DNA from 2 places in the Clostridium sp. BJN0001 genome. Region 2 is predicted to be linked to the other one. Evidence: riboswitches for the same ligand, from Rfam matches in the RefSeq annotation. Region 2 holds a riboswitch; the other holds the start of a gene.

Region 1 (11,877 bases), 890 kb from region 2:
TAGGCTTATCAGTTATTTTAATATTAATATCATTATTATAATTTACTTTGGAGGAAAAGATGATTTTGACAATAGAAGAAAGAATAGCACAGGAATTAAACATAAAATTAAGTCAGGTAAAAAATGTTATTGAACTTCTTGATAGTGGAAACACAGTTCCATTTATATCAAGATATAGAAAAGAAGCAACAGGTGGACTTTCAGATGAAGTATTAAGAAAACTTTATGAAAGACTTACATATTTAAGAAATTTAGAGCAGAGAAAAGATGATATACAAAGGCTTATAAAAGAGCAGGGAAAATATACAGAAGAATTAGATAAAGCAATAAAATCTGCAAACACAATGACAGATTTAGAGGATATATATAGACCGTATAAACCCAAAAAGAAAACAAAAGCATCAGAAGCGATAAAAAAAGGTCTTAAGCCTCTTGCACTTCTTATAGAAGATGGAAAATTTAAAGCAGATATAAAAGAAGAAGCAGCAAAATATATAAGTGAAGAAAAAGGTGTAAAAGATGTGGATGAAGCCATAAATGGTGCTTTATTTATAATCGCTGAAAATATATCGGATTCTGCTAAATATAGAAAGTATATTAGAAGTTTTATATATAGAGAAGGATATATTGAAACTTCAGGAAAATCTGAAGAGCCTACTCCATATGAAATGTATTATGAATATAAAGAAGCAATAAGAAATATAGCTCCGCATAGAATTTTAGCAATAAATAGAGGAGAAAAAGAAAAAATACTCAAAGTTAAAATAGTATGTGATGAAGAAAAAATTATTAAATATATTGAAAATCATGTTCTTAAAGGCAATGCACAGATTGATGAATATCTTAAATCTGCAATAGCAGATTCATGGAAAAGACTTATTTTCTCAAGTCTTGAAAGAGAGATAAGAAAGGAACTTACAGATATAGGAGAAGAATCTGCAATAAAGATATTTAAAGAAAATCTTAAATCTCTTCTTCTTCAAGCTCCAATAAAAGGTAAAGTTGTTATTGGGTTTGATCCAGGATTTAGAACTGGCTGTAAAATTGCAGTACTTGATGAAACAGGAAAATATTTAGATAGTACAGCTATATATCCTACTTTACCTAAAAAAGATATTGAAGGAAGTAAAAAAATACTTAAAGCTCTTATAAAAAAATATAATGTTGACGTGATTTCACTTGGAAATGGTACTGCATCTAGAGAATCTGAAGAAGTTATATCAGATATGATTAAAGAAATTAAAAATGAAACTTCAAAGGAAATTTCATATGTAATTGTTTCAGAAGCAGGAGCGTCTGTATATTCAGCATCTGAACTTGCAACTAAAGAATATAAAGATCTTGATGTTACTGTAAGAGGTGCAATATCAATAGGACGAAGACTACAGGATCCTCTTGCGGAACTTGTAAAGATAGATCCTAAAGCAATAGGTGTAGGACAGTATCAGCATGATGTGACACCTAAAAAGCTTGAAGAGTCTTTAAAAGGTGTAGTAGAAGATTGTGTAAATAATGTAGGTATAGATTTAAATACAGCAACACCTTCTCTTCTTTCATATGTTTCAGGAATTACATCATCTATTTCTGAAAACATTGTTAAGTTTAGAGAAGAAAATGGAAAATTTAAGTCAAGAAAAGATCTTTTAAAAGTAAAAAGACTTGGACCAAAGGTATTTGAGCAGTGCGCAGGTTTTATGAGAGTATCTGAAAGTGATGAAATACTTGATAATACAGCAGTTCATCCAGAATCATATAAAATTGCAAAGAAACTTATAAAATTATTAGGATATACAGAAGAAGATCTTGAAGGTAAGAAGCTTGATGATATAGATATACAAGTTAAAAATTTTGGTTTAGATAAAATATCTGAAACTTTAGATACAGGAGAACCTACATTAATAGATATCACTAAAGAACTTAAAAAGCCAGGAAGAGATCCTAGAGAAGAAATGCCTAAGCCTGTTTTAAAAACTGGAATTATTGAAATGAAAGATTTAAAAAAAGGTATGATTCTTACAGGAACAGTAAGAAATGTTGCAGATTTTGGCGCGTTTGTTGATATAGGAGTTCATCAAGATGGACTTGTACATATAAGTGAACTAGCAGATAGATTTATAAAACATCCTCTTGATGTTGTTCATGTAGGTGATATTGTAAAAGTACAGATACTTGATGTAGATGAAAAGAGAAAGAGAATATCTCTTACAATGAAGAACATCAAAGAAATTAATTTAGAAGATGAAGATAATGAATAGAGAAAAAATTTATACAAATAGAAGAAATATAATTTTATTAGCAGCGATAAGCTGCTTTTTGTGGGGGAGTGCGTATCCTTCAATTAAATATGGATATTTTCTATTTAATATAGCAAGCGTTAATGTTTCATCAAAACTTATTTTCGCTGGATACAGGTTTGCGCTTGCTGGCATTTTGGTTATTATAGCAGGGTACTTTTTTAGAGGAAAAGGAATTTTAAAATTAAATAGAAAAGACTTTTTCGAGGTTGCTTTTCTTGGGATGATTCAAACAACTTTTCAATATATATTTTTTTATATAGGTCTTACTTATACAACAGGAGTTAGAGGATCGATTATAAATAGTACAGGAACGTTTGTTAGTATAATACTTTCACACTTTATATATAAAAATGATAAGATAAGTTTAAAAAAGATTTTAGGGTGCGTAATTGGGTTTGCTGGAGTAATCTTAGTTAATATAGGCTCAAAATCTGTATCTAGCTTAGGATTTTCATTTTATGGAGAAGGATTTGTATTTATAGCAGCTGTATTTTTTGCACTTTCTGCTATATATTCTAAACATATAACAAGAAGATTAGATACTGTAAAAGCATCAGGTTTTCAGCTTCTGATTGGAGGAATTATACTCATTTTATCAGGATTTTCTACAGGCGGAAGCTTGCATGGATTTACAATTAAATCGTCAATACTTTTAATTTATATGGCACTTATTTCATCTGTTGCATTTGTGCTTTGGACTGAACTTTTAAAGTATAATAAAGTTGGAGTTATTTGTGTATTTAATTTTTTAACACCTGTATTTGGAAGTATATTATCAGCAATATTTCTTCGCGAGAATATTTTTGATTTTTATACACTTATATCATTATTTCTTGTATGTATAGGTATATATGTTGTTTATAATGATTGAAAAAATTTAAAATATAGTGTATTATATAAACATAAAATAAATAATATATCTTCAGGGCAGGGTGTAAATCCCTACTGGCGGTAAAGCCCGCGAGCGTATAGCATGATTCGGTTAGATTCCGAGGCCAACAGTATAGTCTGGATAGAAGAAGGTAACTTATTAAATTATTATTTTTTAGTAGTTTATAGCCCTGATATTTTTATATATCAGGGTTTATTTTTATAATTTTTTAATAAGCTTCTACTTTATGAAGATATTCTTTTAGGGGGATATAAAAAATGAAGAGAAACACAGATAAAATCGTTAAAGTAGCATTATTTGCTGCAATTGCATTAATACTAAGGTATATAGAATTTCCTATTTTGCCTACATTTGCATGGCTACAGATTGATTTAAGCGATGTTCCTGCACTTATTGCAGCGTTTGGAATTGGACCTATGGCTGGAGTTATAATAGAGCTTATAAAAAATGTACTTATACTAGTAATTAAAGGAACTACTACAGGAGGGGTTGGAGATTTTGCTAATTTCTTTTTAGGAGTAGTATTTATACTTCCACCAGCACTTTTATATAAGAGAAATAAATCTAAGAAAACAGCTATTATTGGTATGATTTTGGGTGCTTTAACACTTGAAGTATTAGCACCTCCAATTAATATATTTATACTTCTTCCTGCTTTTGGCATGAAAATGACATCTGCACAGGCTTTAAATTATACTCTTGCAGGATTAATACCTTTTAATGCGATAAAATCATTAATAGTATCAGTAGTAACATACGTAATTTATAAAAGAGTATCTGTTTCAATATTTAAAAATGAAACAGCATTTTCTAATAAAAAGGTAGATAAAAAGACAGAAACAATATAATTATAAATATAAGACATATTACTAAAAAAGGTAGAAAAAGATTTGCTTTTTCTACCTTTTTTTATTGCTTATCTCTTTTCCACATTATAATGGCATTTTCTTTATTATCTTGATAATACCCCTTTCTTAAACCTTCTATTTTAAATCCATGATTTAAATAAAGATTTTTTGCAGGTTCATTACTTTCACGTACTTCAAGAGTGAAAGAAGTGCATCCATTTTTAGTGCAGTATGAGATTAAAGCTTTAAGAAGTTTTGAAGCTACTTTATTATTTCTAAAATTAGGATCTACAGCAATATTTGTAATTTGGGATTCGTCTAAAATTATCCATGTTCCAGCAAAACCTATTACTTTATTATCATACTTAGCGATGAAGTATCTTGCATTAGGATTTATAAGTTCATTTTCATAAGAATTTCTACTCCATGATATATGAAAACTTTTAGAACTAATTTCTAATATTTCATCTATATCATTTTTATCCATCATGGTGATTGAAATATTTTTAAGATTGTTTGAGACGTTTTTCATACTCACGTTCAGCCTGACATTTCTTTATATAAAATGGTGCAGAATCTGGATTATCATATATTCCTTCTTTTAATTTTTTGATACCAAGTTCACCTAATGCAGAAGAATGAATAAAATTAAGATGGTGTGGTGGGAAAAATGAGTCTTTTAAATTTTCCTGTAGATAATTTTTATATTTATTTACGCCATCTCCTATGAAGATTACTTTTTTATTTTTTGCTTTGATTTTTTCTATAAGAGTATCAAGTGTAAGTGCATCATAATCTGATGTCCTTTTAAGTTCATTACTTTCATCTTTTTCATAAAAAGCAGTATAAACACTATCTCTTAGGGCATCCATTATAGGACATATTATTCCGTCAAAGTTTATCGCTGTAAGTGCAAGTGCATCTAGGCTTGATACGCTTACGTATGGTTTTTTGCTTCCAAAGCTTAATCCTTTTACGGTAGCCATTCCTATTCTAAGTCCTGTAAAAGAACCAGGACCTTTAGATACTACAAATCCATCAATATCATTAATTGTAAGATTAGTATCATTAAGAAGTTGTTTTATCATTCCCATTAATATAGTAGAATGTTCTCTTTTATCATTATAATTAATTTCACCTAAAATTTTATTATCATCAATTATTGCAGCTGTTGCTGTTTTTGATGATGTATCAACAGATAATACAATCATTATTTTAACTCCTTTATGTAATTAAATCGTGTACCAAAAGGAGTTATTGTTATTTTTCTGTAGTTTTCTCCTTTTGAAAGATCTTTTTTTATGTTGATATGAAGAATATCTTTTGGAAGTATTTCTTCAATATAATTTGCCCATTCTATTACTGATACGGCATCTGAAAAAATATAATCATCAAAACCTATTGCATATATTTCATCAGGATCAGCAACTCTATATACATCAAAATGATTAAGTTTTATACGTCCTGAATCATATTCATTAACAATTGTAAATGTGGGACTTGTTATAGTGTCTTTTATACCAAGACCTAAGGCTATTCCCTTTGTTATATGTGTCTTTCCAGTTCCAAGATCACCAGTAAGACAAATTACATCTCCTGGATTTACTATTTTGCCTAATTTTATTCCTAAATCAGTTGTTTCTGAAACACTGTTAAATTCAAATATCATAAAACATCCTCCTACGTAATGATATCTCTTATTTTATTGTATATGAATTTTATAGAAAATCAAGTTAGAGCGTTTCTTTAATATTGATAAAAAAATGATTCTATGGTAACATAACATGTGTTATGGAAGAAAAGTTTAATAATAAATTATTAACAGAAAAAATACATCCAACTAAACAAAAAATTATAGATGCAGGAAAAAAAGAATTTTTTGAGAAAGGATATAAAGGAGCAAGTCTTAGAAAAATTTGTTCAGAATGTAATGTTACAACTGGTGCATTATATTTTTTCTTTGAAAATAAAGAGTCTTTATTTAAAATTATAGTAGATCCAGTAATACTAGAGTGGAAAAAGTTAATAGATGAACTTTCAGAAAAAGAAAAAAATGATTCGTCATCATCAATAGATAATGAGAAAAAAATAATGAAATTTGAATTAGAAAATAAAATTGTAATTTTGACATTATTAGAAAAAAGTGATGGGAGCATTTATAAAGATTTTAAAAATAATGTTTTTAATATAATAAATAAGAAATTTATGGATTATTTTACTATCTATCTTGGACATAAACCTGATGAGAAAGTAATTAAAATGTTAGTTAATATTAGAATAGAAACAAATATAAATATTTTAAAGGGAGCATCTAATATGAAAGAAGCACTTTATTTAAATGAAGTTATGGCCTGCTATGCAGAAGGTGGATTTAAAAAGTTAATTAATGATTTAAAGGAAAAAATATAAAACCTGATGATACAAATCATCAGGTTTTTTTACATAACAAAACATAACAAATGTTATGCTTTTAATTTTAAAGGAGGAATTTATTTATGAAAACTAATTATGGAAACTGGGTGCCTAAAAAACTTATGAAATATTCTTGGATTCTAACATTGCTACTATTAATAATTGATATAGTGTTTACAGCTACATTAAAAAATAAAGTTTTAAGCGTAATTGTTTCAATATTATTTTTATTAATATTATCATTTACAATTTATATGCAAAAGTGTAGATTGGCATTTTCGTTTGATGGAGGAAATGTTATGGGGCAGATTCATGAATTTGTCTTAAGTAAACTAATGTGGGATGGAAAAGGAAAATTATTAGATATAGGATGTGGCTCAGGTGCTCTATCAGTAAGATGCGCAAAAAAATTCAAAAAAGCACAGATTGTTGGAATTGATTATTTTGGTAGTGAGTGGGATTATGATAAAAAGCAGTGCGAGAGAAATGCTAAAATAGAGGGCGTTTCAGAAATTATATTTAAAAATGGTGATGCTGCAAAGCTTCCTTTTAAAAATAATTATTTTGATGCAGCTATAAGTAATTTTGTATTTCACGAAGTAAAAACACAAAAAAACAAAAGAAAAGTTGTTTTAGAAGCTCTACGAGTTGTAAAAAAAGGAGGGGCTTTTGTATTCCATGATATGTTTGAACAAAAAAAGTTATATGGAGATATTAAAGAATTTATAGATCAATTAAGAAAAGAAGGAATAACAGAAATTTATTATGAAGCAAATACTGAGAATATGAGTTTTATTCCAAATTATATAAAAAAAGCACCATGGATGTTTCATAATATGGGGATTATTTATGGAATAAAATAGTTACTATCATAAGCTATGTAAAATTATAGTTAAAGCTTATTTTTTTATTGCAATATTACAAAATATGACACATAATAAAAATATATTGAATTTGAAAGGGGAATTATTTAAATGAGTATATTAAACATAGCACATAGAGGATATAGTGGGAGATATGATGAAAATACTATGTTAGCTTTTAAAAAGGCATATGAATATAAAGCTGATGGAATTGAAACAGATGTGCAGCTTTCTAAAGATGGTATTCCTGTTATAATGCATGATGAAAAATTAGATAGAACAACAGATAAAAAAGGTTTTTTAAAAGATTATACTTTAGATGAATTAAAAAAAATCAATATATTGAAAAAACATGATGAATATGAGATAGATGAAAGGATACCTACTTTAGAGGAACTTTTATGCTTTTTTTCAAAGACAGATATGAAAGTATTAAATCTTGAATTAAAAAATAGCATAATAGATTATGATGGATTAGAAGAAAAAGTACTAGATCTTATTGAAAAATACAAAATAAAAGATAGAATTATAATTTCAAGTTTTAATCATGTAAGTCTTGTAAGATTTAGAAAACTTGATAAAGATGTAATGCTTGGAGCACTTACCGATTCAACACTTGCATATCCTGAAGAATATTTAAAGAAAATAGATGTAGAGTGTTATCATCCATACTTTTATAGCATTTTAAATAAGGAATATACTGAAAGAATTATTAAAAGAGGGATTCAAATAAATCCTTATACTGTAAATGATTTATTTGACATGAAAAAGGTAATAAATCTAAAAGTTAACAGTATAATAACAAATGAAGTTGAAAAGTTAAATAAACTTCTTAAAAGTAATTGATTTATTATTTTGTTGAGGTATAATAATTAAGATAATATGCATATATGTCTGCTTAGGAGGTGGGATATTTTGAAGAAACTTACTTTTGTTATGGTAATAATAACTATTGTTTTATCGTTAGGGATGTGTATATTTTCAAATCCGTTATCAGCAAATACAGACAATAATATAAGAACTGAAGCGAGAGATAAGTATCTCAATATCATTACAGTAAATAAGCCTCAGTACTATATGGTGAAAAAGATAATTAAAGATAAGCATAATGTGACATATATGATGAAAGATCAGAACGATATAGATGAATTTCAAATAACAGAAAATGCAGTAAAAAATATTTCGAATAATGATATATTTATATATACAGGAACAGATTTTGAGCCATGGGCATCGAAGTTTATTGATAAATTAGAAAAGGGTAATATAAGTATTGTTAATTTATCAAGAGGAATTCGTCTTTTAAATTTTAATATAAATGGAATATCAGAAGAAAATCCTTATTATTTTGAAAACATAGATAATTACAAAATTGCACTATACAATGTAAAATCAGCAATTCAAGATAAAGATCCTGCTAACAGGGATTTTTATGAAGATAATTACAATGAAGCTATAAAACAACTTGATAGTGAAATGGAAAAATTTAATTATTTAAAACAGGAAGTATCTGATTTTACTTTTTTGACATTTGATGATAGATTTCAGTATTTTACTAATTCTATTGGAATAAAGACAGTAAAAATTCAAGATGATAATATAAAGCAGACTATAGAAGATAATAAGCTTGATTATAAAAAGGTAATCGTCATTGATGATGGGGACGAGCCATCTAAAGTAGATTTACAAGATTATTGGTACGTAAAGCTTTGGAAATATTATGGAGATTATTCTTTTGAAAGACTTATTGAATATAATATGAACGAAATTTCGAAGGTTATTATAAATAATAAAGCATATTATGATAAGAAAAATTTAAATTCGTAATAAAGTAGTTGATTTAATAAAAAAAATGTTGTATAATAAAACCCGTTGAAGGGGTATGGCTCAATTGGTAGAGTAGTGGTCTCCAAAACCATTGGTTCTGGGTTCAAGTCCTAGTGCCCCTGCCAGAATGATTAAAAACTTATTCTTAAAAATTTGAAATTTTTAAGAATAAGTTTTTTTGTTTATATGTTCCATTCACCATTTTTAAAAATGGATATAGTTTTATTATCTTTTCTAATACCGTCTATTGAAAGATCAGATGTTCCTATCATAAAATCAACATGTGTCATTGATGTATTAGCACCTTTTTTTAAAAGTTCTTTAGATGAGAGATTATCTCCATTTTTTATACAGCATGGATAAGATGATCCAAATGCTAAATGGCATGATGCATTTTCATCATATAATGTTTTATAAAAAATTATATTTGATTTTGAAATTGGAGAACTAAAAGGAACTAGAGCAGCTTCTCCAAGGTAACATGCGTTTTCATCAGATGATATTATTTCTTTTAAAACATCAAGTCCTTTTTCTGCGGTACATGATACTGCTTTTCCGTCTTTAAATGTAATAGAGAAGTTTTCAATTAAGTTCCCAAGATAGCTTAAAGGTTTTGAACTTACACATACACCATTTACATGATCTCTTTTTGGAGTTGTGTAGACTTCTTCTGTAGGCATATTAGCTATAAAATGAGTTGAGTCTAAAGTAATATCATCTCCTCCACACCAAATGCTATCATCTGCAAGTTCAACTGTCAGATCTGTTCCAAGTGAATTTTTATAATGAAGAGATTTTAAGCTAAGTGAATTTAGTTTTGAAACTTTTTCTTTAAGAGAATTAATATGTTTAGTCCATGATTTTATAGGATCATCATCATAAATTCTCATTATATTAAAAATAGCATCATAAAGTTTTTCTAAAGCTTTATCTTCAGGAAGTGTATTAAATATTTTATGTGCCCATGATTTTGTTGGAATTGAAATAATAGTCCAAGCATTTTTGTTTGAGTTACATGCATCAAAATATTTTTTTAGATTCTGACGTCTTGCTTTATTGTATAAAGAAAGCTTTTTTGAATCAACATCTTTATAAATATCAGGATCTTCTGCAGATATTGATATGAATGATGCATTATTATCTACATAATATTCGTATTCATCTTTTTCAAAATTATGTTTTATGCTTAATGTATCATAAGATATGTTTTCTAATCGTATCTTATTAAATATAGAGTCTGAATATTTTATTTTTACATCAGATGCTCCATGTTTAAATGCTTTTTTAGCAATAATAGATGCAAATTCAGAGCATTCTATTGGAGATGAAATAACAACAAGACCATCTTTTTTTAAATTTATTCCTTTTACAATTATAAGCTCTGCATATTTTATAAGTAAATCTTTTATCATATTAATACTCCTTTCAGTATTTATATATATTTTTATTTAAACACATAATAAAAACATATTCAAATTACGATGTATTTGAGTCTTAGTATTGAATTTTAGGGTATACTTTAAATATTACAAATAGTATAATAAAGTGTAATGATTACTTTTAAGGAGGATATATATGAAAAGATTATTAGTATTAGATTCAAATTCACTTATGAATAGGGCTTTTTATGCACTGCCTCCTTTAACAAATAATGACGGAGTTAATACAAATGCTATTTATGGTTTTTTAAATATGCTTTTAAAGATGAAAAATGAAATTAATCCGGACTCTATTATAGCAGCATTTGATTTAAAAGCTCCTACATTTCGTCATAAAGAATATGATGAATATAAAGCAGGAAGAAAAAAGATGCCGCCTGAACTTTTTGAACAATTTCCAATAATGAAAGAATTAATGGGATTTATGGGCATAAAAATATTTGAGATGGAAGGCTTTGAAGCTGACGATATAATAGGAACTGTTTCAAAGATTGCAGAAGAAAATAATACTGAATCTTATATAGTAACAGGAGATCATGATGCACTTCAGCTTGCATCTTCTACAACAAAAGTTGTCATAACAAAAAAAGGTGTTACAGAAACAGCTGTTTATGATGAAAATGCATTTGTGTCTGAATATGGAATTACTCCAAAACAATTTATAGATGTAAAGGGTCTTATGGGAGATAAGTCTGATAATATAAAAGGAGTTCCAGGAGTTGGAGAAAAGACAGCTTTTAAGCTTATAAAAGAATATGGTTCTATTGAAGAAGTATTAAGTAATATAGATAAAATAAAAGGTAATAAGTTAAAACAAAATTTAGAAGAAAATGTTGAGCAGGCTATATTTTCTAAAAAACTTGCAACGATAGTGACTAATGTTCCAATAGATTATACAATTGATGAACTTTTGAAGAATGAAAATGTATCTGAAAAAGATATAAAAAATATGCTTATAAAATTGAATATGAAATCAATTCTTAATAAAATGGATCTTAAGGATACTGAAGAAAAAAAAGAGCTTGATATAGTAAATATTGAAAATTTAGAAAGCATGAAAAAAGTATTTGATGAATATACAAATGAAGTATTTTTATCGTATGGTATTAGTAATCGTGAAAGATTTTCTAATATGGAACTTAAATATATGATAATTTCAGATCAAAGTAAGTGTTATTATATTGATTACGAAAAAATATTTTTAAGTGATGAAGAGAATACGCTTTCTATATTAAAGGCTTTCATGGAAAATGAAAAGATAAAGAAAATAATTCATAGTGGAAAAAATTTACTTACTTA
Region 2 (11,877 bases):
TTACAGTGGTTGCACTACTACTTTGTATTACTGCTGTAACTACAGCTCCTATAAATACGCCCATTACTCTGTTCTTGGTTACCTTTTCAAGGATATTTTTTAATCCTTCTCCTGCTGCATTCTCTAAACCGTCACCCATTAACTTCATACCATAAATAAATAGCCCCAGTCCACCCATTAATTTGACAATTACCGTAATAGTATTCAATGCATTTTCTCCTTTGCATATTTATTTTTCTATCGTATTTAAGTTTACATTATTTTTAACACAATGTTAACCTTTTTAATAATTATTTTACGTAGTTTTAACATTGGAGTATATGACACAAATACTTATATGTTATATAATGTATGATTTTGTCGTAATTATTTGATTTCGTTTATAAGATTTACCATCTCAATTGCACCTTCTGCACATTCAAAGCCCTTATTTCCAGCTTTACTTCCAGCTCTTTCAATAGCCTGCTCTATATTATCAGTTGTTAAAACTCCGAACATAACTGGTATATCTGAGCTAAGAGATACTGATGCTATTCCTTTTGAAACTTCGCTGCATACATAATCATAATGGCTTGTAGTTCCTCTTATTACTGCGCCAAGACAGATTACTGCATCATATTTTTTACTTTTTGCCATTTTTGATGCTATAAGAGGAATTTCAAATGCTCCAGGCACCCATGCAACATCAATTGAATCATCTAAAACATTATGACGCTTTAATCCATCAACTGCACCAGATAATAATTTAGATGTGATAAACTCATTAAAACGTGCAACAACTATTCCTATTTTTATTTCCTTAGCTACTAATTTTCCTTCAAATATATTCATTTTTATTTCTCCTCTTTCCTTATTTATTAATAATTTAACATGTGTCCCATTTTATTTTTTTTAGTTTCCAAATAGAATGAATCATACTTTTCAGGTTTCATTTCTATAGGAACTCTTTTAACTATTTCCATTCCAAAATCTGAAAGCTGATATATTTTATCTGGGTTATTTGTAAGAAGTTTTATTGTCTTTACACCCATATCTTCTAATATTTGAGCTCCAATATAATATTCACGAAGATCTGCTTTAAATCCTAGTGCTTCATTAGCCTCAACAGTATCCATGCCCTTATCTTGAAGTGCATATGCTTTAAGTTTATTTACAAGACCAATGCCTCTTCCTTCCTGTCTCATATAAAGAAGAATTCCTCTTCCTTCCTCTTCTATTTTTATCATTGAACTTTTAAGTTGCTCTCCACAGTCACATCTTAAAGAGCCAAACACATCTCCTGTAAGGCATTCAGAATGTACTCTACATAAAACATCTTTTCCATCTTTAATATCACCTTTAACAAGTGCTACATGATGTTCTCCTGTCATTATATTTACATAACAGTGTGCTTTAAAATAACCATATTTAGTTGGAAGCTCACTTATAGAAGTACACTCAACGAATTTTTCATGTTTCTTTCTATAATCCTGCAACATTTTTATTGTTGTAAATTTAATATTCCACTTCTTTGCAAATTCAATAAGATCGTCTTTTCTCATCATGCTTCCGTCTTCATTCATAATCTCACAGCATAAACCACATTCCTTAAGATTTGCAATACGCATCATATCAACTGTTGCCTCTGTGTGACCATTTCTCTCTAAAACTCCAAATTTCTTTGCTTTAAGAGGAAACATGTGACCAGGTCTTCTAAAATCTTCAGGTTTTATGTTATCTTCTACACATTTTCTAGCGGTAAGTCCTCTTTCAACTGCTGAAATTCCTGTTGTTGTATCTTTATAATCAATTGAAACCGTAAATGCAGTTTCATGATTATCAGTATTATTTGAAACCATCTGATCTAAATTAAGCTTTTTAGCAAGCTCATCTCCCATAGGCATACATATAAGTCCTTTTGCATATTTAGCCATAAAATTAACATTATATGTAGTCGCAAATTCTGCTGCGCAGATTAAATCTCCTTCATTTTCCCTATCCTGATCATCTGTAACCATTATAAGTTTTCCAGCTTTTAAATCATTAATAGTATCTTCAATTGTGTTATATTCAAACATAATCAATCCTCCTAGTATCCAAATTTTTTTAAAAATCCTTCTGTAAGTCCCTTTTCTTTATCCTTAGAAAATAGTAATTTTTCAATATATTTTCCTATACAGTCATTTTCAATGTTTACACTATCTCCTATATTTCTATATTTGAAAGTAGTCTCTTCCTTGCTGTGTGGAATAATTGAAACTTTAAACTCTTTGTCATTAACATCTACAACTGTAAGACTTATTCCATCTATAGCAACAGATCCTTTTTCTATTATGTATTTAAGTATTGATTTATCTGCCTGTATCGTATAAATAACTGCATTGTCATCTTTTTTTATATTCTTAATAATCCCAGTTCCATCAACATGACCATATACGATATGACCTCCAAATCTTCTATCTATTTTCATAGCTCTTTCAAGATTTACTTTGTCACCGCTTTTTAATCTATTTATAGTAGACCTTTTAAAAGTTTCATTCATAACATCAGCTTCAAAATAGGAATTATCATATTTTATTACTGTAAGACATACTCCATTTACTGCAATACTGTCACCTATATGTATGTCTTTAAGAATCTCATCTGCTTTTATCACAACTGACGATAAATACGAACTTCTATTTATTTTTTTCATAGTTCCTACTTCTTCTATTATTCCTGTAAACAAGATTTTGCCTCACTTTCTATTACAATATCTTCTCCAATTTTCTTAAATTTTGAATTAGAAAACATAAATGCACAAGATGGATAAGATACGCCTTCACCTGCAACTGCCGATTTAGCATCTTTTCCACCAAATATCTTAGGTGCAATATAAACCTTTATTTTTTTTACAATTTTAGCTTCTAGAGCTGAATAATTAAGTTCTGCTCCTCCTTCAAGGATTAAACTGTCTATCTTTTTTTCTCCAAGTTTTATCATAAGATCTTTTAAATCAGTATGACCATCCTTCTTTTTAACTTTAAGAATTTCCAAACCTTTATTTCTATATTTCTCTATTTTTTTATCATCTATGCAGCATGTAGCAATTATTGTTTCTATATCTTTTGCAGTATCTGAAATATTACAGTTAAGAGGAGTTTTTAAATTCGTATCACAGATTATTCGTATAGGATTTACACCACCTGAAAGTCTGCATGTAAGGTTTGGATTATCTTTAATAACAGTATTAACTCCTACCATTATCGCTTTAAATCTGTTTCTGTCGTTCATCACATCAAGCCTTGATTCTTCCCCTGAAATCCATTTTGATTCTCCAGTTACACATGCAATTTTTCCATCCATAGTCATTGCATATTTCATCATAACGTATGGAGTTTTATTAATTATGTAATGGAAAAAGATTTTATTTATTTCATCACATTCCTCTTTCATTACTCCTTTTACAACTTCTACCCCATGCGCTTTAATATATGCTATCCCTTTTCCTCTAACTAAAACATTTGGATCATCAGAACCTATTACTACTTTTTTTATTTTGTTCTCTAAAATAGCCTCTGTACATGGAGGTGTTTTCCCATAGTGGCAGCATGGTTCAAGTGTTACATACATTGTAGAACCTTCTGCACTTTCAGTAAGACTCTTTATTGCATTACGTTCTGCATGAAGCTCTCCATATTTCTCATGGTATCCCTTACCTATAACTTTTCCGTTTTTTACAATAACTGTTCCAACAAGTGGATTAGGATTTACACGTCCTACTCCTTTTTTTGCAAGTTCAAGTGCCATATTCATATAATATTTATCATCCAAATTTTCTACACCTCCATAAAAAAATACCCTGAATTTAAAATTCAGGGCATATAAAATACACAAATAAAAATATTTTTATTTACAAAAAAGCTCTGAAATGATTAACATTTCAGAGCAGAATATACATAAATAAAACTATTTATTCTATCTTCTTTCATCCAGACTTTACTGTCGGCCTCGGAATTTCACCGAATCATGCTAAAAATAGCTCGTGGGCTTTACCACCGGTAGGGAATTTCACCCTGCCCCGAAGATTACTATTAAATTTATTCTAATTATATCATTATTTAATTTCTTGTCAACATCTTTCAAATTTTATAATTTATCAAAAATTAATATTGTGAAATCATATCAGAAGTTATTTCCTCTAAGCTGAAAGCTCCACACATTTCCATTGTATCTCTTAATTCTGCTGATATTTTTTTAATATAAGCTTTAACTCCCTCTTCTGCACCGCCATAGACAGCAGTTACAAATGGTCTTGCAATTAAAACAGCATCTGCACCCATTGCAAGAGCTTTAAATACATCATTGCCTGAACGTATTCCACCATCTACAAATATTTTAAAAGAATCATCTTTAACAGCTGATACAATATCTTCTAGCACATCTGCAGTTGCAGGACATCCATCTAAAACTCTTCCACCATGGTTTGAAACTATAATTCCTGCTGCTCCAGCTTCTTTTGCTTTTAAAGCTCCTTTTACTGTCATTATTCCCTTAATTATAAAAGGCACTTTTGAAAGCTTTATTATTTCCTTCATTTCATCTACTGACTTACTTCCTGCTTTTGGAGTAAGATTCTTTAGAAATGGAAGTCCTGCAGCATCAATATCCATAGCATAAGCAAATGCTCCTGAACATTTTGCAAGTTCCATTTTTTCTTTTATAACATCAATATTCCATGGTTTTATTGTTGGTATTCCAATTCCGTTATTTCTTTTTATAGCTTTTGATGCAGCTTTCATTACATCAGGGTTTGTACCATCTCCTGTAAATGCTGCAATTTTTTCTTCTGCACATGCAGATACTAATATATCATTATACTTGACATCATCATATTTATCTCCATAATGAAGATTTACAGCTCCAACAGGACCTGCAAATATCGGATATTTAAATGTCTTTCCAAATATATTTAAAGTTGTGTCTACATCTTTCATTTCATTTAAAGTATCAAGCTTTACAAAAATATTTTTCCATCCATCATAATTTCTCATAGCTATGGTAGTTTTTGCTCCTCTTGAACCAGGACCTGGCATATGATTTTTGCAGGCTCTTCCATTGCACTCTGGACATGCTTTGCAGTAATCTCCCATACATGTTGATGCATTTTTTAAAACTTCTTCATAATTCATACTTTTTTTATCCTTCCTTCTTTTAAGTATAAAATTTTTCTAGAATTATATATTACCTTATAAAACATTTTTTACTTGATAGTTTCCAAGAATTTTTATTTTATATTTTTTATTAAGCTCCATTACTGTAGCTTTTATTTTTTCAAACTTTGTTGAAGATGTATCAATTTCTATATAAAAATTATATGTACCCATCTGCTTTTTAGTAGGTCTTGACATTATTGAGACAAGATTTATCTGATTATCGCTAAATCCTTTTAATATCTCAAAAAGCATACCAGGCTTATCACTCTTTGGTAAAATATAAAGAGGAATTTTTATATTTGATTTGTCTTCATATTCTCTCCATTTAAACTCTTTATTAGCTTTTATAATTATAAATCGTGTATAGTTTTCATCTGCATCTGTAACATTTTTATCCACATATGATATTTCAGAATCACAAATATGTGCAGGAACTATCGCCCCATCTCCTTCAATCCCTGCTTTAAGCTTATAATATGATTCCATATTGCTCTCTGTTGTTATAATGCTTACGCCGTTTAAAGTATCAGTAAACTTTCTGCACTGTCCACTTGATTTAAACTGAACGTATAACTTTTTAAGCTCACTTATTTTATTCACATTAGCCATAAGTGAAAACTTAATTGGTATTTTTATTTCTGTAAGTATTGTAACATCCATTTCAAGAAGCAGATCAAGTGTTCTTTGTACAAATCCATCTAGAGTATTCTCAATAGGTATTATTCCATACTCACATTCGTTTCCTACTGAATGAAATGCATCATCTATACTTGAAAAATATATCTTTTTCATCTTAAGATTACATTCTTTTAAAAACTCCTTCGCTGCACAATCGCTGAACGTCCCTTTTGGTCCAAGTATTGCTAGTTTATCCATTTTTATAGCCCCAATTTCTTATAAATTTACATTATTAATATATCTTTTTATTATACTATTTTCTTAAATTATTTTCTATATAGAAAAACTGCCATAATATTAGTTTCTATTATGACAGTTTTTTATATATTAAGAGTTTTAGTTGAGAGCTTTATATTTTATAACTTTTTCTTTTAGATTATTGTACTGATCTTCTGTAAGCCCAAATTTTCCAAACTGAATTATTGTAGGATCATGAAAATCACTTCCACCACTTCTTAAAAGATTAAATCTGTCTGCAAAATCTAATGTTTTCTTAAAATCTATTTCTTTCATCTTTGAATGGTTTATTTCAATTCCTTGAAGACCATATGATATGTATTTCTCTATTTCATTATAATTATCATATTCACATGGATGAGCAATTATCGAAACTCCCCCATCTTTTCTTATTGCATTTATTCCATCTTTTACATCAATGTATCCCATTTTTAAATCAGTTTCTCTGCTTGTCTTTGATGCAAAAAGTTCACGATATCTTTCTTTTGTCATTTCAGATGGATATTTTTCTTTTAATGCTTGAAAAATATTCATCTTAAATACTATACTGTACTTTGAAAATTTCTTAGCATCGTTATATGTAATATCGTAACCTTTTTCTTTCAGCTTTTGTATAAGCTGCTTATGATATTCATTTCTGCACGAAAGAGTTTTATCACAAAGCTTTTTTATATTATTTGTATCTTTGTTAAGCCATAACCCAACAACATGAACCTTTTTATAAGTATCAAAATCATAACAGCTCATCTCTACGCCTTTTACAGCTTCAATTCCTAATTTGTCTGCTATTTTCTTAACATCATCAAACTGATCCACTGTATCATGATCAGTAATTGCTATTGCTTTTATTCCATTATTTTTTGCTCTTTTAAGTACATCTGATATTTCACATATACCATCACTATGATTAGTATGAACATGTAAATCTGCATAAATCACTTTAAAGCCTCCTTATCTTACTGTAAATATCACATTATCTTTTTTTATATTATCTTTATCTTCTATTTTAACATCTGCGTAATTAGAACTATTTGTAACAATTATCATTGTTGTAACATCATATCCCGCCTTCTTTATCTTATCTAAATCAAATTCTAAAAGAGGATCTCCTTTTTTTACTTTCTGGCCTTGAGATACTAAACTTTTAAAATACTTTCCTTCTAAAGATACAGTATCAATACCTACATGTATTAAAACTTCTACTCCTTCAACCGAAACTGCAATTGCATGTCCTGTTTTAAAGCAAGCTTCAACCACCCCATCTCCAGGTGCATAAACCTTCCCTAATGATGGCATTACAGCTATTCCTTTTCCCATTATTCCACTTGAAAAAGTAGAATCATTTACTTCACTTAATGGAATTGTCTTTCCTTCAACTGGTGCATACAAAACATGTCCTTCTTCATTTTCTTTGATTTGTTTTTCTTCATTATCAGATTTTTCTAACTTTATATCTTCTGTTTCGTCATCAGAAATAGGATCATCAAAACCTATTATTAATGTTGCTATAAATGTTACTACTGCCGATATAGTTAATGTAATTAATGCATAAATAATATCCTTGCTTCCCTCACTTACCCACATTGGAAGACTTAAAAGACCTGGTGTTACATATACATAAGCTTTTAACTGTACTATTCCTGCAAAAAGGCCTCCAAAAGCTCCACCTATCATACATGCATACATAGGTTTTTTAAGCTTTAAAGTTACACCATACATTGCAGGTTCAGTAATTCCACCTAAAAACGCAGTTATACTTGATGAAAAAGCGATCTGTCTAAATTCTTTATTCTTTGTTCTTATAGATACAGCAAGTGAAGCTGCTGCCTGTGACATATTAGAGCATAATGCAATAACACGTGTAACTGGATCGTAACCATTTTGTTCTATAAGCATAACACATATAGGACTTAATGCTTTATGCATTCCTATAGATACAAGCCATGGATATATAGCTGCTAAAATAGGAATTGCAACGATGCCAAAATGCTGCTGTATAAATAAAACCATATTTGCAACAACTTGTGCTATATAATTTCCTACAGGACCTATTAACATAAATCCTAAAGGTGCAGTAATAAGCATAACTAACAATGGAGCCATAAATACCTTTATCATATCAGGAACATACTTATAAACATATTTTTCTATATAAGACATAACCCATACAAGCAAAAGAGCAGTAACAAGCTGTGAAGAATATTTTACAAGTGGTATACTTATTCCAAAAAAATACACCGCATTCCCAGCAGAAACTAATTTTGTCCAATCTGGATGAAGCATTGAAAGAGATATAAATGCAGCAAGGTATCTATTACATCCAAATATTTTCGCTGCAGAAAAAGCTACAAATACAGGCATAAAATAGAATCCACTATCAAAAATAAGTTTAAGCATAATATATGTCTGTGAAGATTTATCTAAAATTCCAATAAGGTTGAGTACTAAAAGAAGTACTTTTCCCATTCCTGCTCCTGCAAGTATAGGAATCATAGGTGCTATTGAACCTGTAATAACTGCTAAAACTCTATTCACAATTCCTTGTTTTTCTTTATTTTCATTCCCTTTTGAACTTTTTGCCATATCAATATTAGTTATATTTGCAAGTTCTTTGTATACCTTATCTACATCACTTCCAATTACAAGCTGATACTGTCCACCTTTTTTTACAAGCGATAATACGCCTTTAATTGATTTTACTTTATTGTCATCAGCTTTTGATTCTGAATTCAATGTGAATCTTAATCTTGTAGAACAGTGAACTACAGAATTTATATTTTTTTCTCCGCCTACTGCCTTTAAAATTTCCTTTGCCATTTTTTCATAATTCATTTCGAATTACCTCCATTTCATATTTATAAAATGAAAGTTTAGCCAACTTAATGTAACTACCAAACATGAGATATTCTTATATTTTAAAGCATCATCCTTTTTTATATATTTAATTTATAAAACTAAACCAGTTGTCTTTTTGGTTTATGTATTATCAGATTTATTCATATCTTTTGTTAAAAGATTTGCAATATGAATTGTCAAATATAAAATTTCATCATCATCAAGATAATAATTATATTTTTCTTCTATAAATTGTTTTATTTTTAATGCACATAAATATGGATTTGTATATTTTTCTTTTATGATATCTAAAATATTATTCTTTATCTGTTCCTTTTCATTTACTTTTTTAGAAAATACTCTATGTCCAAAAAATTTAAGATGAGTTATAAATCTATTATAATTTAATGAAGCTGTATCAAAATCAAACTTAAAATAGTATTTGACAATATGTAAAATACTCTGTATAAAGCCTGTTATCTCATATATGTTCTGAATATCATTGCTTATTTCTGAACTTACTATATGAAGAGCAATAAAACCAGCCTCATCTTCCTGCATACTTACTGCACATTTTTCCTTAATTACAGATAAACCAAAAAGTCCAATATCATACTCATTTTTATAGAAATTCTTTATTTCCCACAAAAGTTTGTTTTTTAATACAATCCCATCTTTATATCGTTCTATGCTTGTACTTATATGATCTAAAAGAGAAATATATATTGAATCATCTAATTTCTGTGATAATCTCTGTTCTGCATATCTTACAATATCATCGCAAATTTCTACGCAAATTCCTGAAATACTACTAAAGGCATCAACTAAACGTTCATGATATGGAAGTGAATCTAAGACAAATCTTTTTGTTATTTTTGATTCATCAATTTCATCACCTTTTCTTTTATTATAAGCAAGACCTTTTCCCATAACTATTATCTCACTCTGCTTTTCATCAAGTGTTATAACAACATTATTATTCAATATTTTTTGTATTATCACGTAAATAATCCCCCTTTAGAAAAAATAAAACCCACTCACAGATATAGTAAATATATCTATGAATAGGTTTTGTGAAGCAAGCTACGTGCTCTAACAATCCAAAAATCATATTTTTATAATACAATACTTTTTACTTTTTGTCAACGATTTCAGGTAAAATCTCTTCAAAATCAGCTTCTGTTTCATCATCATCTTTTCCGCTGAAAATATATTTTTTATCCACAGTTTCAATGAAAATAAATTTGTTATTAACAGGATTTAAGCACAGTGTGCACTTTCCATATCCTTTTACCTCAAATGAACCTTTTTCAAGATTAACCATATTCGTTCCTGAATTTTTCGAATGTTCTGGAAGAGACTCTATAAGTTTTATAGATTTTATATCGTAAGCATCAATTTCATATTTAGTGCCTATATGATGCACGTTAAAGCTTTCATCTGAAAATGAAATTGTTATAGGCGTAAACTCTTCTCTAATTGCCATAACACATACAGCAGGAAGTGATAAAATAATTACTACTAAAATTAAAGCAATTACTTTTCCAACAGGTGATGCCATATTAAAAGCATAATTTCCATGTCCGCTTCTTGAACTTACCATAATATGCTTATCATTTTTATTATAATAAATCATACCATAGATCCAGTTTTCATCATCATCAAGTTTCTTTTTTATTACATCTTTATCTTGTATTTCATTTGCATATTCATCGCCTAGTAATACATCATAAGAATTATTCCATTCGTTTTCTTTCTTCATTTTATGAAGAATTCTATTATATTTTATATAGATAAGCATCATTATAGCTACCGCTAAAATAATCCATATAATATCTAATGTGATTCCAATTGAATAATATTTTATAAAGATAGGTATTATAGGTATCGGTGAAAGAAAAAAGAAAGCTTTTTTTAAATCTTTTTTATAAAGATTCATATTTTCTTTTACTTTCATGTTTTCTATATGATTATATGGAATAGTAACTCCTAAAATTATATTATTGTGAACTTTTAAAAGCGACCTTAAAGCAATATACATTATAGGGAGCATTGGGTACACACTTATAAATAAAAGAATCGATTTTTTCATCTATTTTTCATCTCCATTCCACATTTTAATGCATTTAATAATCTACATGATGCATCATAATAAAGCTCTTGTGCATTATCTATTGCTTCATTAAGTCCCATTACTCCATTTACTGTAGTCATAACAGTATTAATTCCACAATCATAAATAGACTCGTATCCAGGAAGAAGTGAACCTACAATTGCAGCACAAACCACATTGTATTTTCTGCATCTTAAACCTACACCAGAAGCTACTTTTCCATGTGCAGACTGCGAATCCATTCTTCCTTCTCCAGTAATAACTAAGTCAGCATCTTTAATTTTTTCATCAAAATCAACTATATCAAGCACTGTTTCAATTCCAGATTTTAAATCTGCATTTAAAAATGTCATAAGTGCATATCCAAGCCCACCTGCTGCTCCTGCTCCTTCTTTATCTTTAAAATCTTTTCCTGTCTTTTTTAAAACTACATCGGAATAATTTTTCATTCCCTCTTCAAGATTTTTAAGGATATTAGAATCTGCACCTTTTTGCGTTCCAAATGTATATGTTGCCCCATTTTCTCCAAGAAGAGGATTTTTTACGTCAGACATAACGGTAAAATGTGCATCTAAAATTCTTTTATCAATATTTGTTAAATCAATATCACAAATATCTTTTAAATCTTTTCCATAACCTTTAAGAATATTTTTATCTTTATCTAAGAACTTAATTCCAAGTGCAGTCATAGCACCAATTCCACCATCATTTGTAGCACTCCCGCCAATTCCTATTATTATGTCCTTTATTCCTAAAGATAAAGCGTCTTTAATAAGCATTCCTGTTCCAAAAGAAGATGTATAGTAAGGATTTCTTTTATCTTCTTTTACCATAGTAAGA

Evidence for each region. A riboswitch is a leader RNA that binds a small molecule or an ion and turns the genes downstream of it on or off. The one in region 2 is predicted to bind FMN.
Region 1: it holds a riboswitch for FMN, as region 2 does, so the genes downstream of both, MTX53_RS10045 (ECF transporter S component) here and ribD (bifunctional diaminohydroxyphosphoribosylaminopyrimidine deaminase/5-amino-6-(5-phosphoribosylamino)uracil reductase RibD) in region 2, are expected to answer to the same signal.

Annotation. Positions count from the first base shown of each region.
Region 1 covers NZ_CP094971.1:2,051,581-2,063,457, reverse strand. The annotation lists gene MTX53_RS10060 (type II CAAX endopeptidase family protein) at 1-41, shown strand, start outside; gene MTX53_RS10055 (Tex family protein) at 63-2,255, shown strand; gene MTX53_RS10050 (DMT family transporter) at 2,248-3,168, shown strand; FMN riboswitch at 3,212-3,325, shown strand; gene MTX53_RS10045 (ECF transporter S component) at 3,447-4,037, shown strand; gene rimI (ribosomal protein S18-alanine N-acetyltransferase) at 4,099-4,569, opposite strand; gene tsaB (tRNA (adenosine(37)-N6)-threonylcarbamoyltransferase complex dimerization subunit type 1 TsaB) at 4,544-5,248, opposite strand; gene tsaE (tRNA (adenosine(37)-N6)-threonylcarbamoyltransferase complex ATPase subunit type 1 TsaE) at 5,248-5,706, opposite strand; gene MTX53_RS10025 (TetR/AcrR family transcriptional regulator) at 5,829-6,446, shown strand; gene MTX53_RS10020 (class I SAM-dependent methyltransferase) at 6,533-7,312, shown strand; gene MTX53_RS10015 (glycerophosphodiester phosphodiesterase) at 7,424-8,158, shown strand; gene MTX53_RS10010 (zinc ABC transporter substrate-binding protein) at 8,228-9,139, shown strand; tRNA gene MTX53_RS10005 (tRNA-Trp) at 9,189-9,264, shown strand; gene MTX53_RS10000 (aminopeptidase) at 9,322-10,551, opposite strand; gene polA (DNA polymerase I) at 10,715-11,877, shown strand, end outside.
Region 2 covers NZ_CP094971.1:255,527-267,403, reverse strand. The annotation lists gene MTX53_RS01370 (Na/Pi cotransporter family protein) at 1-208, opposite strand, end outside; gene ribE (6,7-dimethyl-8-ribityllumazine synthase) at 367-831, opposite strand; gene MTX53_RS01360 (bifunctional 3,4-dihydroxy-2-butanone-4-phosphate synthase/GTP cyclohydrolase II) at 858-2,057, opposite strand; gene ribE (riboflavin synthase) at 2,069-2,707, opposite strand; gene ribD (bifunctional diaminohydroxyphosphoribosylaminopyrimidine deaminase/5-amino-6-(5-phosphoribosylamino)uracil reductase RibD) at 2,692-3,792, opposite strand; FMN riboswitch at 3,935-4,051, opposite strand; gene MTX53_RS01345 (alpha-hydroxy-acid oxidizing protein) at 4,125-5,150, opposite strand; gene MTX53_RS01340 (prephenate dehydratase domain-containing protein) at 5,208-6,050, opposite strand; gene MTX53_RS01335 (PHP domain-containing protein) at 6,189-7,028, opposite strand; gene MTX53_RS01330 (beta-glucoside-specific PTS transporter subunit IIABC) at 7,041-8,921, opposite strand; gene MTX53_RS01325 (PRD domain-containing protein) at 9,066-9,926, opposite strand; gene MTX53_RS01320 (PH domain-containing protein) at 10,057-11,016, opposite strand; gene MTX53_RS01315 (glycerate kinase) at 11,013-11,877, opposite strand, start outside.